Regions from separate parts of the Nitrobacter sp. TKz-YC02 genome, predicted to be linked through region 2. Evidence: riboswitches for the same ligand, from Rfam matches in the RefSeq annotation. Region 2 holds a riboswitch; the other holds the start of a gene.
The links. Region 2 has a riboswitch for S-adenosylmethionine ahead of ACM561_RS00160 (O-succinylhomoserine sulfhydrylase). Riboswitches for the same ligand answer to the same signal wherever they lie in the genome.
Positions count from the first base shown of each region.

Region 1: linked by a shared signal. The riboswitch ahead of metX (homoserine O-acetyltransferase MetX) and the one ahead of ACM561_RS00160 (O-succinylhomoserine sulfhydrylase) in region 2 are both predicted to bind S-adenosylmethionine.

Region 1 covers NZ_CP180728.1:727,111-734,987, forward strand. Annotated here, with positions in the region: gene ACM561_RS03395 (gamma-glutamylcyclotransferase) at 1-316, opposite strand, end outside; gene ACM561_RS03400 (DUF2125 domain-containing protein) at 544-1,731, shown strand; gene ACM561_RS03405 (prephenate/arogenate dehydrogenase family protein) at 1,751-2,692, opposite strand; gene ACM561_RS03410 (pyridoxal phosphate-dependent aminotransferase) at 2,689-3,786, opposite strand; gene ACM561_RS03415 (chorismate mutase) at 3,913-4,764, opposite strand; SAM riboswitch at 5,045-5,124, shown strand; gene metX (homoserine O-acetyltransferase MetX) at 5,214-6,413, shown strand; gene metW (methionine biosynthesis protein MetW) at 6,415-7,104, shown strand; gene ACM561_RS03430 (TIGR02594 family protein) at 7,513-7,877, shown strand, end outside.
Region 2 covers NZ_CP180728.1:39,925-47,801, forward strand. Annotated here, with positions in the region: gene ACM561_RS00130 ([protein-PII] uridylyltransferase) at 1-369, opposite strand, end outside; gene ACM561_RS00135 (Hsp33 family molecular chaperone) at 657-1,661, shown strand; gene apaG (Co2+/Mg2+ efflux protein ApaG) at 1,680-2,075, opposite strand; gene ACM561_RS00145 (OpgC domain-containing protein) at 2,280-3,527, shown strand; gene ACM561_RS00150 (SGNH/GDSL hydrolase family protein) at 3,524-4,285, shown strand; gene ACM561_RS00155 (SGNH/GDSL hydrolase family protein) at 4,285-5,238, shown strand; gene ACM561_RS00160 (O-succinylhomoserine sulfhydrylase) at 5,278-6,471, opposite strand; SAM riboswitch at 6,543-6,622, opposite strand; gene ACM561_RS00165 (2'-deoxycytidine 5'-triphosphate deaminase) at 6,795-7,877, shown strand, end outside.

The DNA of each region.
Region 1 (7,877 bases), 690 kb from region 2:
CGCGGTAGACGTGGGTGGTCTGCTCGCGCTCCCGCAAATACGCAATTGTGGTCTCGCGCCGGTTGGCTGCAACGCGGAATGCGATGCCCCGGCAAGCTCCCCCCCGGTCGAGCCCGAGAACCAGCCCCGGTCTCTCCGGCGTCCCGCGATGGTCGAACGAATAGACGCAGAGCGCCCGGTGCTCGCCGATCAGCCGCGCCGGAATCTGCTCGGCAAAATCGAATCCCGGTCGCCACATCAGCGAACCATAGGCAAATACCCAGAGATCGCTGTCGGACCTACCAATAGCCGGGTCAACTAGTTCCTGCACACTCATCCACGCTCCAGCCAGAGCGTATCCAGCAAAGTGGATACCGAATACGCACAAGCTATTATAATTGAGAGCATTTTCTTAGGGCTAGCCGGGATTTACCTAGCCGACAGATGCTTTAACAGAGCGGCACCACCAGGCGAAGCGGAACGAAAGGGGCTGGTTTTGCCGAAGTTGCGCGACTATGGTCGGAGACCCCCGCCACCTGACAAATTCACGAGCCAGCCTCCCGCATGAACGCTGCCAACGCCTCTCGCAAGCACCGTCTTTGGCCCGTCTTCGTCATGCCCGTGCTGGTGGTCATCGCCGCCGCGGCTTGGAGCGCGTTCTGGTTTTATGCCGCCTCCCAGGTCGATCAGACGGTCGATGCCTGGCGCGCGCGCGAGGCCGCGTCCGGGCGCAACTATGATTGCGCCAAGCGAACTGTCGCCGGATTCCCCTTCCGTCTTGAGGTTCACTGCAAGGATGCGACCGTCGAGCTAAAGTCGCAGACGGCCGATCAGGCGGCGATAGCGCCACTGACCGCGCGCCTCGGGGATATCCTGGTGGTCGCGCAGATCTATACTCCGAAACTGCTGATCGCAGAGTTCAAGGCCCCGGCAACGCTATCCCAACATGGACAGCCGGTGATGGTCGTCAACTGGAGCATCGCGCGCAGCAGCATTGTCGGATTGCCAGGTACTCCGCAGAGCGCGGATATCGTTTTCCAAGATCCAGTGATCGACCGTGTCGCAGCCTCGGTGCAGACCCCGGTTGCGCGCGCCAAGCAAGTTGAGCTTCACGGCCGCATCGCGGAGAACTCCAGACCAGATCATCCGGCGATCGAGACCGTCCTTGAATTGACCGGGGCGACCATTCAGGACGCTCATCCGGTGCTGACTGCGCCATTCGATGCTGATATCCGGGCGGTCGTACATGGGCTGAAGGATTTCACGCCGAAACCCTGGCCGGTGCGGTTTCGCGAATTGCAGGCGGCGGACGGCCGTATCGAGATCAAGCAGTCGCGTATCCAGCAGGGCGATCTGATCGCGATAGCCGCGGGTTCGCTAGGGCTTACCGCCGACGGACACCTCGACGGCGAGTTGCACATGACAGCAACCGGTTTCGAGAAGGTGATTCCGGCGCTCGGAATCGAGAAAATGCTGGAGCAGGGCGTGCCGCAGGATACTCTCGATAAGGTCGCGCCTGGCGTGAAGACAAAGGATATCGACAATCTATTCGGTGCGCTGGACCGGGCGATTCCGGGGTTGGGTAAGGCCGTGCGCGAGAACGCCAATGTTGGTGTTGTGGCGGGCCTCGCCGCGATCGGTCAGGAGGCAACGCTGGAAGGAAAAAAGGCGCGCTCTTTCCCGTTGCGGTTCGTTAACGGCGCAGTCTTCATCGGGCAGTTGAAGGTCGCTCAGACGCCGCCGCTGTTCTGAATGCGCCGCTCAGGACAGCTTACTCAGGTTTTTTCTGTGCGCCGGTTTGCAGCCGCCCGAAATCGGGAGCCGCGGAATCCTGGCCGATCTCGACGATGCCGCGGCGGATCGCGCGGGTGCGGGTGAAGTGCTCAAAAAGCGCTTCGCCATCGCCGCGGCGCATGGCGCGCGTCAGCTTGGAGAGATCTTCGTTGAAGGTGCCTAGCATTTCCAGCACCGCATCCTTGTTGGCCAGAAATACGTCGCGCCACATCGTGGGATCGGAGGCGGCGATGCGTGTGAAGTCGCGAAAGCCGCCGGCGGAAAATTTCATCACTTCGGAGGATGTGACCTCGCCGAGTTCGTCCGCGGTGCCAACAATGGTGTAAGCGATCAGGTGCGGCAGATGGCTGGTGATCGCCAGCACCAAATCATGATGTTGAGGGGTCATGATCTCGACTCTGGCGCCGATCGCGGTCCAGAACGCGCGCAACTTGTCGACGGCGGCGATATCCGTTTTGTCCGGCGGCGTCAGTATGCACCAGCGATTGATAAACAGTTCGGCGAAGCCGGAATCCGGACCCGAGTGCTCAGTGCCGGCCACCGGATGTGCTGGCACGAAATGCACGCTGGTGGGCAGATATGGGGCCATCTCGCGGACGACGGCGCCTTTCACCGATCCCACGTCGGAGACAATGGCGTCCGGCCGGAGGTGAGATGCGATCTCTTGCGCCACCGCACCGCACGCCCCGACTGGAATACAGAGGATCACGAGGTCGGCGTCGCTTGCGGCCTCGGCGTTGGTGTCCACCACGCGATCGACGATGCCGAGCTCCGTTACCCGCGCACGGGTCTTCGCGGAGCGTGCGGTGACGACGATTTCGCCAGCGAGGCCTTGCGCGCGCGCGGCGCGCGCGATCGAACCGCCAATCAGGCCGAATCCGATCAGCGCGATCCGCCGGAATAAGGGCGGTGCGGTCATGCCTGCGCCATGAAGTCGCGCAAGCCATCCGCCACCAGCCGGTTGGCTTCCTCGGTGCCGATGGTCATGCGCAAGGCATTCGGCAGGCCGTAATTGTCGAGCGCACGAAGCACGAGGCCGCGTTTGGTCAGAAACGCGTCGGCCTCAGACGCCGTCTTGCCCTTGGTGTCCGGGAAGTGGATCAGGATGAAGTTCGTCACGCTGGGCGTGACCTTGAGGCCGAGCTTTGTCACTTCGTCCGTTAGCCAGTTGCGCCACTCTTCCGTGTGAACCTTCGACATCTGAACGTGCGCGGTGTCCTCGATCGCGGCTACGGCCGCAAGCATTGCCGGCGTCGAGACGTTGAAGGGGCCGCGGATCCGGTTCACGGCATCGACGATATGCGCCGGGCCGAACATCCAGCCGATCCGCAGCGAGGCCAAGCCGTGGATCTTGGAGAAGGTATGGGTTAGCACGGTATTTTCCGTCGTCGCCACCAGTTCGATGCCGAATTCGTAGTCGTTGCGCGACACATAATCCGAATAGGCGCCGTCGAGCACCAGCAATACGTGGGATGGCAAGCCCGCGCGCAACCGCCTGATCTCGTCGAACGGCAGGTAGGTGCCGGTCGGATTGTTTGGATTAGCGAGCCAGACCATCTTGGTCTTCGGCGTGACCCGCTTGAGGATCGCGTCGATGTCTGCGGTGTAGTCGGTCTCCGGTGCGACGACGTTTGTCGCGCCGTTTGCTAAGGTCGCAATCGGGTACACCAGAAAGCCGTGCGTGGTCGAAATCGCTTCGTCGCCGTGGCCGAGAAAGGTATGCGCCAGCAGGTTGAGGATCTCGTCGGATCCCGCGCCGCAGATAATGCGGTCCGGGTCGAGCCCGTAGGCGCGCCCGATGGCTGCGCGCAACACGCGCGAGGTGCCTTCCGGATAGCCTTCGAGGTGAGCCACGGCATCGCGATAAGCGTCCATCGCCTTCGGCGAAGGGCCGAACGGCGTTTCATTGGCCGACAGCTTGAACACTTTGCGGCCCGCCTCCGGTACCGGACTCTTGCCGGGCGTGTAGGGCGCAATATCGAGAATGCCGGGATTCGGCACCGGTCGAGACATCATTTGCTCCGGACTAGAGCCTTTCGCTTCTGATGGAATCAGAAGCGGGGCTCTAAGATTTTGATTTGACGCGTTTTCTTCACGCGAAGCGGTATCCACTTCGCTCGAAAACGCTGTAGCGGGACGTTACGGACGAGCCGCCCTGCTGGAAGGCATCGTATAGCGCGTTGCGTGACTGCCGACGAGGGCCATTGAACGGACCGACGCGCCGGCTTCGATTAGCGCCGATTTGATGGTGTCGAGGCTGGTGCCGCCCGTGATGGACACCAGCAGCGCGGCGCCGTCGAAGGCGCCGTCGGGCACTGCAACGATCTCGGCGAGCGGCGACAGTGTGCGGGCGGTATTGGCATTCCAGCCGGAGACGCGCACGCTCCAGGTCTCTACCTCCGTGACTCGCGCATCGTCGGCGACTCGTGAGATCACGAACACCGGCAGTGCGGCCGGATGATCGGCGCGCTCGATGAAGGGCAGGCGTGCGATGATCCTCGGCGCGCCGTCGGCTTCCAGTGCAAGCCACCATGGCGCGCGGCTCGATGTCGCCGAGACGAGCGCGAGGTCGCCTTTCGCATTCGCCACGGCTTCCACAGCGGCTTGCGCATTGAAGTGCGGCATGAAGGGTATGGTGAATCCGAAATGGAAGCGCGCGGAATCCCGCATCGCGGATTCGCCGAGCGACAGATCGGCGTGCAGCGAGAAGGGCGCCTGAACGTAGGTGAAGGTTGCGATGATGACGCGCCAGATGCTTTCGACGGTGTCGAGCGGCAGGATGCCGCGATGGCGCTGCGCCAGACGCCGCATCATGTCAGCCTCGCGCGCCGGCCGGAATGCCGAGCCGACCTCCTGGGTCTGCTTCACCGATATCAGGCGGTCAATGATGTCGCCGCGCTGCATCAGCAGGTTGTGAACCTGCTCGTCGATGGCGTCGATCTCTTTGCGCAATTCTTGCAGAGATGGAGGCGCGGGGGAGATTTTCGTCATGGATGCAACCTGTCGGCCGCAGGAAGGAGCGTCGGCCGCGGTCCGCTTCTAACATTCGCATCCCGTTTCAGCGAGCCTTCTTGCGAATGTTGGAAGCGACCATAGAGCCACGTTTCTTATAGAGACAGAAGCTTGGCTTCATGGGTTGGATATGACGCGTTTTCTTCACGTGAACCGGTATCCACTTCGCTCTCGAAAACGCTCTGGCCTCGGTCGTGATCGTCGGTTGGTAGCAGCCGGTCTGCTTGTCTTGACGAAAAGCATGCAGCGGACTATTTTTCGTCCGTTCCGTGGTCATTTGAGCCGGCCGGCTTGCAGCCACGTTAAACAACTCGCTAAACAGGCCGGGGACAGCGAAATCCTGATCCCGGCCGAACCCAAGTTCGGGCCGGGTTTTTTATGGCCTGCGGTCCGGTGGTTTCCCGAAGCCCCGGCGGGGGCAGTGCAGGATGGTAAACGTGCAATCGATACCGGGTCCGGCTCAAGCCGAGTATCGAGCCCAGGAAGCAGATCGTCCCACGTCGCAGGTCGCGATCTTCGGAAGCGATCAACCGCTTCCGCTCGATTGCGGCATCGATCTCGCGCCGTTCCAGATTGCCTATCAGACCTATGGTGAACTCAATACTGCAAAATCCAATGCCATCCTGATTTGCCATGCCCTCACCGGGGACCAGCATGTGGCTAACCTTCATCCGCTCACCGGAAAACCAGGCTGGTGGGTGACCCTGGTGGGACCCGGCAAACCGCTCGACACCGAGAAGTATTTCATTATCTGCTCCAACGTGATCGGGGGCTGTATGGGCTCGACGGGTCCCGCCTCGATCAATCCCGCGACCGGCAAGGTGTGGGGCCTGGACTTCCCGGTCATCACCATCCCTGACATGGTGCGCGCGCAGGCCATGCTGATCGACCGCCTCGAAATCGACACGCTGTTTTCGGTGGTCGGTGGCTCCATGGGCGGCATGCAGGTGCTGCAGTGGTGTGCGGCCTATCCGAAGCGCGTGTTCTCAGCGCTGCCCATCGCCTGCAGCACGCGCCACTCCGCGCAGAATATCGCGTTTCACGAACTGGGACGGCAAGCGGTAATGGCCGATCCCGACTGGCGCGATGGCCGCTATGTCGAGCAGGGCACCCATCCCCACCGGGGCCTGGGCGTAGCGCGGATGGCCGCACACATTACTTATCTGTCGGACGCGGCGCTGCATCGCAAGTTCGGACGGCGGATGCAAGATCGCGAGCTGCCGACATTTTCGTTCGACGCGGATTTCCAGGTCGAAAGTTATTTGCGCCACCAGGGATCGTCATTCGTCGAGCGCTTTGATGCCAACAGCTATCTCTATCTCACGCGAGCGATGGACTATTTCGATGTGGCGGCCGATCATGACGGCGTGTTGGCCGCCGCGTTTCGCGATACCCACACCCGGTTCTGCGTGATCTCGTTCACCAGCGACTGGTTGTTTCCGACCTCCGAATCGCGGGCGACCGTGCATGCCCTCAATGCCGGCGGTGCGCGGGTCTCGTTCGCAGAGATCGAGACCGATCGCGGCCATGATGCCTTCCTGCTCGACGTTCCCGAGTTCTTCGATATCGCGCGTGCGTTCCTGGAATCTGCGGGAAAGACCCGCGGCGTGGCCGATGCAGGGCAATGAGATGAGTGTGGAGCAGCCAGCCCTGCCGTTGGATGAGGTCGCTCCGCGGGCGGACGACCGTTATCGCAGCGATCATCTCCTGTTGGCGGAGATGATCAAGCGAGGTTCAAAGGTTCTGGACGTCGGTTGTGGCGACGGCGATCTTTTGCAACTGCTCGAGACGCGGGGCATCGATGGCCGCGGCATTGAGCTGTCGCGGGAGGGCGTCAATCGTTGCGTGGCGAAGGGGCTCGCGGTGGTGCAGGGCGACGCCGATACCGACCTTATCGACTATCCCGACGATGCCTTCGACTACGTCATCCTGTCGCAGACCTTGCAGGCCACACGGCAACCGAAAACAGTGCTGGAAAATCTGCTACGGATCGGCCGGCATGCCGTCGTTTCGTTTCCGAATTTCGGCTACTGGAAGATGCGTGTTCAGCTTCTGATCGGCGGCCACATGCCGCGCACGGACAACCTGCCGGCGACATGGTACGACACCCCGAATATCCATTTCTGTACCATCAAGGATTTCGTCCAGCTCTGCGACGAGATCAACGTCAAGATCGAGCGTGCGGTCGCGCTCAATCTTTACGGCCGGCCGCTGCGGTTCAACGCGCCTTGGTGGTTTTGGAATATGTTCGGGGAGCAGGGAGTGTTTCTGCTTAGCCGGGCGGAGAAGATCGCTCAGGCTTCGACAAAGGACGAGTAGACAAAGGACAAGTAAAGGTACTTTTCGTCCACTCGCGTTCATGATTATGGATTGATCGCGCGAACGATTTCCATCCTGATTTAGCTCCTGAAAAGATCGAGTTCCACGCGCTCCAGGGCTCGAGGAACCGGTTTGCGGCGCAACGTGACCAGTACTCCGGCGTCTTATAAATGGGCTTGGTAACTTACGCCTTATCTCAAAATACCTTTTTAAATCATCAATTTGGAAAAACACGGCGCTCTATCAAAAGGCGTATTGCATCGCAGATATGCGCTACGCGCAGTGCAGGTATGACTTCAAAAAGCCTGCCCCCCGTGATTTTAAGGCCCGCGTTTTCTCGGCACGACATAAGAGCGGAGTTCACCGTGACGCGTGTGGGGAAGTGGGAGGTGTCACAGGGGAGCAAGTATGTTCCAGTTAGTTGCGTTGCGCTGGTTGCCGCGTATTTTGGCACTGGCGGTGTGTTTCTTGGCCGTGGTCGCTTTTGCGATACCGGCCTCGGCTAGATCTTATCATCGTGCGGGACACTACGCGCACGTTCATCACCATCATCACGTTCACCGGCAGTATCGTCATCACAGATACCGCTACACGCGGCGATCTCACGTGCGTGAGAGGAGGGACGCCAACGCGGCCCTCACTCCGGGGGCGGGATTTTCAGGCGGAGGCCTGGTCTCGAATGTTGTTGCGGAAGCCCGGCGCTACATCGGAGGTAACCCCACCGGTCGTAGCCGGCTCTGGTGCGCGCGGTTCATGAACATGGTTCTGAAGCG
Region 2 (7,877 bases):
ATCCGAGTCCGGCGCCATCAGACCGCGCCCGTAGCCGCCGGTCGCCACCACGGCCATGCGCTCACCATCGGACGGAATGGGGGAATAATAGAGATGACGGGTCGCGGCCGAAAACGCCAGACGAATGATTTCGTCTTGAACGAAGCAAAGCCATTCGGCGCAGCGCCGCCCGTGGCGGTCACGCAGAAGCCTCGCCTGCGCCGCATCGCGCACTTTCGCGAGTTCGACCTTCAACAACCTGGACACGGCAGAACGGAAAACGTCCCCGTGCCCAGCATGCTTCTCGGCCAGCGCATCAATTTCGCCGATGATCCGGACGGTATCGAAACCGGCGCCGTCCGCCGCTTCTTTTGTCGTTGCGAGGTCCATCGCTTATCCGGATAACGGAGGCCGCGCGCGCTGTCACCGCAGTTTGTGAACTGCATGTGACGGATCCATGCTTCAACCACCGGTTTGAGCAATGATGCGCTTCAGCCGGCGTCTCCAGAATATCTGTTTTCTCATTGACGGAAATCCCCTAAATATTTGAAACGCGTGACTTTTATTTCTCCGCGGCTGCGCCGATATTCCGCAGCCCATCCTCAAACGGAGCTTTATATGACGCTCCTCCCTCTCACGGGGTTTCGATCCCGGCCAGTCGACCCCAGATAGAGGGCATGACCTCACAAATGCCCGACCCCGCCACGTCGCGTGAAACCCCCGTGCGCGCGCCCTCATCCATTCCGGTCGACGATGCCGTGATTCCGTTTGAGGTGAGCACACTCGACCTGCGCGGACGACTGACCCGGCTAGGGCCGGCGCTCGACGAGTTGCTGGTCCGGCACGACTATCCCGCACCGGTCGCCAAGCTGCTCGGCGAGGCGATCGTGCTGACGACGCTGCTCGGCTCATCGCTCAAGTTCGAGGGCCGGTTCATCCTGCAAACCCAGACCGATGGACCGGTGTCGTTCCTGATTGTCGACTTTCGGGCCCGGGCTGGGCTGCGAGCCTATGCCCGTTTCGACAAGGCCCGGCTCGGCGATGCTTCCGACTCTGGCGCGCTGCTGGGCCGCGGCCATCTCGCGATGACCATCGATCAGGGTCCGGACATGAACCGCTATCAGGGCCTTGTGGCACTGGAAGGCGGCAACCTCGAAGATGCGGCGCATGAGTATTTTCTGCGCTCGGAACAGATTCCGACGCGGGTCCGGCTCGCGGTCGGCGAGGAGTGGCGGCGGGAGGGGGATGGACCGAAGCGTGGCTGGCGTGGCGGCGGCATGCTGCTGCAATTCCTGCCCACGGCGCCGGAGCGCGCGCGCCAAGCCGATCTCCATCCCGGAGATGCCCCTGACGGCGGTGCCGTGCATACGGTGAGCGAGGATGATGCCTGGATCGAGGGTCAGTCGCTGATCGGCACCGTCGAGGACCTCGAACTGATCGATCCCGACTTGTCCGGTGAACGTCTGCTTTATCGCCTGTTCCATGAGCGCGGCGTCAGGGTGTTTTCGCCGCAAACGCTGCACGCGCGGTGTTCATGCTCACGCGACGCCGTGGCGGTCATGCTGAAGAGCTTCACGCCGGAGGACCGCTCGGGCATGGTGCAGGACGGCAAGGTCGCCGTGACCTGCGAGTTCTGCAATTCGGTGTACGAATTTACCCCGCAGGAAGCCGGCGTGGAGTAGGCGCGATTGGACGCGACTTTAGTTCAGCACGCGCTTGCTGTCGGGGCTGTCGAGCGAGAAGGTCGGAACGTCTATTTCGAAGGGTTCGCCGCTTCGGATCGAGATCATCTGGTAGCGGCCACTCATGAAGCCGGTGGCGGTCGGCAGAGGAACTCCGCTCGTGTATTCGAAGCGCTCGCCGGGCGCAAGCACCGGCTGCTCGCCCACGACGCCCTCGCCGCGGACTTCCTGCTTCCGCCCCGAGGCATCGGTGATGATCCAATGACGGGTGCGCAACTGCACGGTCTCGGGACCGGCGTTTATGATAACCACCGTATAGGACCAGAAAAAATGGCCTCGCTCGGCGGACGACCTCTCCGGCATGAAATTCGGTTCAACGGTGACTTCGATCTGGCGGGTAACGGCACGGTACATCGCAAACTCTCTAGTATTCGAGCGATCATAGCCAAAACAGGCGCATGAACCAGCCCCCTTCGTTGTGATCGCGCGTCAGCCTGGTTCCACACTATGATCCCGGCGGCAATATTGATTTTTTGCCACCGTTAGCGTGAAGCTGTCCTCCCGTAAATCCATCTCGATCGCGCAGGCGATTGAGATGGCCTTATCGAAGCCGAGCGTATGCCGCCAGTTACCGATCAGATTGTCGGAGCGCGCACGAGGGCGGCCCCTGCGGGCGTCACGCGCGATGCCCCGGTCGTTTTGATTCCGACCCCGCCGCGCGACCGCGAGCTAAGGCTCGATCTGTTTCGCGGGCTCGCGCTATGGTTGATTTTCATTGACCATCTGCCGCAGAACCTCCTGACCTGGCTCACTCTCCGCAACTATGGCTTCAGTGACGCCACGGAGATTTTCATCTTCATCTCGGGCTATACCGCAGCCCTCGTCTACGGACGCGCTATGCGCGAGCGCGGATTTGTCGTCGCCGCCGCGCGCATTCTCAGGCGCGTCTGGCAGATCTACGTAGCACATATCTTTCTATTCACGATTTTCCTCGCGGAAATTTCCTACGTCGCGAGCAGCTTCGAGAACCCGCTTTACACCGAGGAAATGGGCATCCTCGATTTTCTCAAGCAGCCCGACGTCACGATCGTGCAGGCACTGCTTCTGAAGTTCCGCCCCGTCAACATGGACGTGCTGCCGCTCTACGTCGCGCTGATGCTCTTTTTTCCGCCGGTGTTGCTGGTGATGCAGCGCAAGGCTGATCTGGGGCTAGCGCTGTCGGTCGGTTTTTATGCACTCACCCGGTGGTTCGATCTGGCACTGCCCGCCTATCCCAACGGGGTCTGGTTCTTCAATCCGTTCGCCTGGCAACTGCTGTTCGTGTTTGGCGCATGGTGTGCGCTCGGAGGCGCCAAGCGCATGTCGCGCATCCTGTCTTCGCCGGCGACGCTTTGGATTTGCGCCACCTATCTGCTGTTCGCTTTCTGCACCACGCTGACCTGGCATGTGCCGCAGCTCAATCATTTGATGCCGGACATCGCCGAACAGTGGATGTATCCGATCGACAAGACCAACCTCGCCGTGCTGCGCATCGTCCACTTTTTGGCGCTCGCCGCGCTGGCCGTCCGCTTCCTGCCCAGGAACTGGCCGGGATTGGCCTCGCCCTGGCTTAAGCCGCTGATCCTGTGCGGCCAGAATTCGCTCCAGATCTTCTGTATCGGGGTCTTTCTGGCCTTCGCTGGGCAGTTCATCCTCGCAGAATACTCCGGCGGCGCCACGATTCACCTCATTATCAGCATTTGCGGAATCCTGATCATGTCCGCCGCCGCATGGGTGTTTTCGTGGTACAAGAGGGTTGCGGGCAAGGGCGGAAGCCGCGCCAAACCTGCCGATGGCGACTCGGATCTTGCGGGAGGAGGAGCATGAGGACCGGCTTGGCGTCGGTCTTGATCGCGCTGGCCGCTTCATCGGCCAGCGTCTCCGCGTGTGCTGACGATGTGACCAAAAGCTGCGCCGTGCCGGCCTATCTGCTGACCAGCGATAGTACACTGTCCCGGGTCGCCTCGGCGGTCAGGGCGGGCGGCCCGCTCAACATTCTGGTGGTGGGCAGCCGTTCCTCATCAATATCCGGAGCCGAGGAGGAAGCCTATCCGGCGAAATTGCAGGCTGCACTTCGCGAGAAATTGCCGGGCATTCTCGTGAACGTGTCCGTGGAACTGGCTTTGCGCAAGACCGCAGAGGATGTCGCGCCGAGCCTCGGCAAGCTCGCGGAGGCGAAAAAATCAACTCTGGTGGTGTGGCAGACCGGCATTGTCGATGCCATCCGGTCCGTCGACATCGACGACTTTCGCGAGGCCCTCGACCAAGGCGTGACCTCATTGCAGAAAGCGGAAGCGGATGTCGTGCTGATGAACATGCAGTACAGCCCGCGCACGGAAACCATGGTTTCAATGACATCTTACATCGACAACATGCGCGTCGTCGCGCAGCAGCGCGACGTTCCAGTGTTCGACCGCTTTACAATCATGAGTAAGTGGAACGAGAGCGGTGAATTCGATCTCTTCAGCCCGGTGCGTGGAGCAAGCCTTGCCAAACGCGTTCACAGTTGTCTCGGTAGCGCCTTATCGACCTTCGTGATCGAGACCGCTCGCATCACCCCCACCGAACTCGGGACCAAACGTTGATGATGATCCTCCGCTTCCGCAGAACCCTCGGCCCGGCCGCGGCGGTCATGCTGGTGGCAGCATCGACCTCCACCGCACTCGCACAAACGTCGCCGGCCAACGCGACAGGCAGCACCGCACCAGTTTCTTCGGTCGCAACCGCGCAATCCGGCACGCCAACGCAGGGCCTGTCCGGAAGGACGATCGACAAGGTAGCGGCAATTGCTGCCCGCGCGCGCGACATCTTCAATCGCGTCCCCTGCCTGCCGCCGAAGGGTGTCTCGCAGTCGGTGGGATCACTGCCGCATGTGGCGGCCAAGCTTGCCGCTAACAAACCGGTTGTCATCGTCGCCTTCGGCTCGTCCTCGACGCAGGGTTACGGCGCGACGTCGCCAGAATTCAACTATCCGAACCGGCTAGCGGCCCAATTGCACCGCAAATATCCGGCCGCCGCCATCACCGTGCTTAATCGCGGCAAGGGCGGCGAGGACGCGCCCGAGATGATGAAGCGGCTGCGAACGGAAGTGATCGATGCCAAGCCGGACATGGTGATCTGGCAGGTCGGCACCAACGCGGTGCTACGCAATCTCGATCCCGCGAGCACCGCGAAAACTGTCGAAGACGGCGTCGCGACCATTCAGGCCTCCGGCGCCGATCTGGTCCTGATCGATCCGCAATACGCGCCCGCCGTCAATGCCAAGAGCGAGAATGCCGGCAGAATGGTCAGTCTGCTGAACCAGGTCGCGCACTACAGGCATGTCGGGATTTTCCCGCGCTTCGAGGTCATGCGCGACTGGCACGACCGGCAGTCGCTACCGTTCGACACCTTCGTGACCAAGGACGGCCTTCACATGAACGACTGGGGTTATGCCTGTTTCGCCCAGTTGCTCGGCGACAACATCATCAAGTCGGTGGATCAGGTCCAGGCTGGCGTCAGTTTACCGGCGGCCGCGACTGTCAATCGGCCGTTGTGAGACTTTACCACCTCTCCTTGTTGGAAAGGGAAGAAAGCCTCACACCTTTTCCAGTGCGGCAACGAGATCCTCGATCAGGTCGTCCCTGTGTTCGAGACCGGCTGAATAGCGGATGAAGCCTTCGCCGATCCCGAGCCCGGCGCGGACTTCCGGGGCGAGCCGCTGGTGGGTGGTGGTTGCCGGATGGGTGACGAGACTCTTGGCGTCGCCGAGGTTGTTCGAGATGCGCGCGAGCTTCAACGCGTTGAGACAGCGAAACGCCGCCGCCTTGCCACCCCTGACATCGAAGCCGATCAGCGTCGAGCCGGCGCGCATCTGCTTTTTCACCAGCGCCGCCTGCGGATGGTCCGGCCGGCCGGGATAGATGAGGCGGGACACTTTCGGATGCGACGCCAGTACGTCCGCGATCGCCGCGGCGCTCTCGGTTTGCTGGCGCACGCGGACGCTGAGCGTCTCCAATCCCTTCAGGAGAATCCAGGCGTTGAATGGCGAGATCGACGGCCCGGTCTGGCGTATAAAGGTCTGGAGATGATCCTGAACGAAAGCGTTCGACGACAGGATGACGCCGCCGAGCGTCCGTCCCTGGCCATCGATGTGCTTGGTGGCCGAATACACCACGACGTCGGCGCCGAGTTCCAGCGGGCTTTGCCAGATCGGCGTCGCGAACACGTTGTCGACGATCAGCCGCGCTCCAGCCTGATGCGCGATCTCGGCGATGCCGCCGATGTCGAGCACGTCGAGCGTCGGGTTGGTCGGACTTTCGATGAAGCAGGTTTTGGTGTTCGGCCGCATCGCCTTGCGCCATTGATCGAGATCAAGGCCGTCGACCAGCGTGGACTCGATGCCGTAGCGGGGCAGCAGGTCTTCGACCACATAGCGGCAGGAGCCGAACAAGGCCTTTGCCGCCACCACATGATCGCCCGCCTTCAGCGGCGCCAGCATCGCGGTGGTCACCGCGGCCATGCCCGTCGCGAGGGCGCGAGCGGTCTCCGCGCCTTCAAGCGCAGCCATGCGCTGCTCGAACATCGCGACCGTCGGGTTGGAGTAGCGCGAGTAGATGAAGCCGGGATCGTCGCCCTTGAATCGCGCCTCACACTGTTCGGCGGTGTCGTAGACGTAACCTTGAGTCAGGAACAGGGCTTCCGAGGTCTCGGCGAACTGCGAACGCAGCGTGCCGGAATGAACCAGCCGGGTTTCAGGGTGATAGCGGGGTGCGGACTTGGTCTCGGACATATGATCTCCTGCGTGTCCGCCGCGGAAAGCGGCCACAAAAAAACCGGCCTGGAAGAACTCCACAAGCCGGGATCACATTGTCCCCGGCCTGTTTAGCGACTTATTTAACGTGGCTGCAAGCCGGCCGGCTCAAATCACCACGGAACGCTGTCATGCCTAGTCCCGCCTCTCCCGTCCGTCAAGCCAATCAATTGACAATCGCAATCGGCTGGCTGCAAATCCGGATTCAGACGTCAGAACCCTGCCTCTCGCCGACGGACAAGCACTAAAAGCTCCCGCTCCTGTTTTAGGGTCGATATCGCCCAGGCCGTAAAGACGACATCGTGTCATTCTCGCTCCCTCCCGACGCCAACGGTATTCTGCCCGACCGCATGATTGCGGCGATGGCCGACGCAGGCCTGATCCTGCCGGAATATCCATTTGTCGAGAGCCAGATCCAGCCGGCAAGCCTCGATCTGCGGCTCGGCGCCATGGCTTATCGGGTGCGCGCCAGCTTTCTGCCGGGGCCGGACGCAACCGTCGCTGAACGCATCGACGAGCTCAAGCTGCACGAAGTCGATCTTTCCGACGGCGCGGTGTTGGAGACCAACTGCGTTTACATCGTGCCGCTGCTGGAGAGCCTGGCCCTGCCGCCCGAAATCATCGCCGCCGCTAATCCAAAAAGCTCGACCGGCCGCCTCGACGTGTTCACACGCGTGATCGCCGACGGCACCCGGCGCTTCGACATGATTGGCGCCGGCTATCACGGGCCGCTCTATGCGGAGATCAGTCCCAAGACGTTTCCAGTGCTGCTGCGCGAGGGATCGCGGCTGTCGCAGGTCCGCTTCCGCACCGGAGACGCCGTTCTCGATGCCCACGAGCTCGAAGCCTTGCACGGACGGGAGCGGCTCGTTGATGTCGACGACGCCGATCTCGTCAACGGCGTAGCGCTCAGCGTCGATCTTTCGGGCGATTATGCCAACGGCTTTGTCGGCTATCGCGCCAAGCGCCATACCGGAGTGGTCGATATCGACCGCCGCGGTGGCTATGTGGTCGGTGAGTTCTGGGAGCCGATCGCGGCGCGGCCGGACGGCAGCCTGATCCTGGATCCTGGCGAATTCTATATTCTCGCCTCGAAGGAAGCCGTTCAGGTGCCGCCGGACTACGCCGCGGAAATGGTGCCGTTCGATCCGCTGGTCGGCGAGTTCCGCGTGCACTACGCGGGCTTCTTCGATCCCGGCTTCGGCTATGCCGGCGCGGGCGGACAGGGTTCACGTGCGGTGCTCGAGGTGCGCTCGCGCGAGGTGCCGTTCATTCTTGAGCACGGCCAGATCGTCGGCCGTCTCGTCTATGAGAAGATGCTGTCGCGGCCCGACGCGATGTACGGCCAGCGCATCGGCTCTAACTACCAGGCCCAGGGCCTCAAG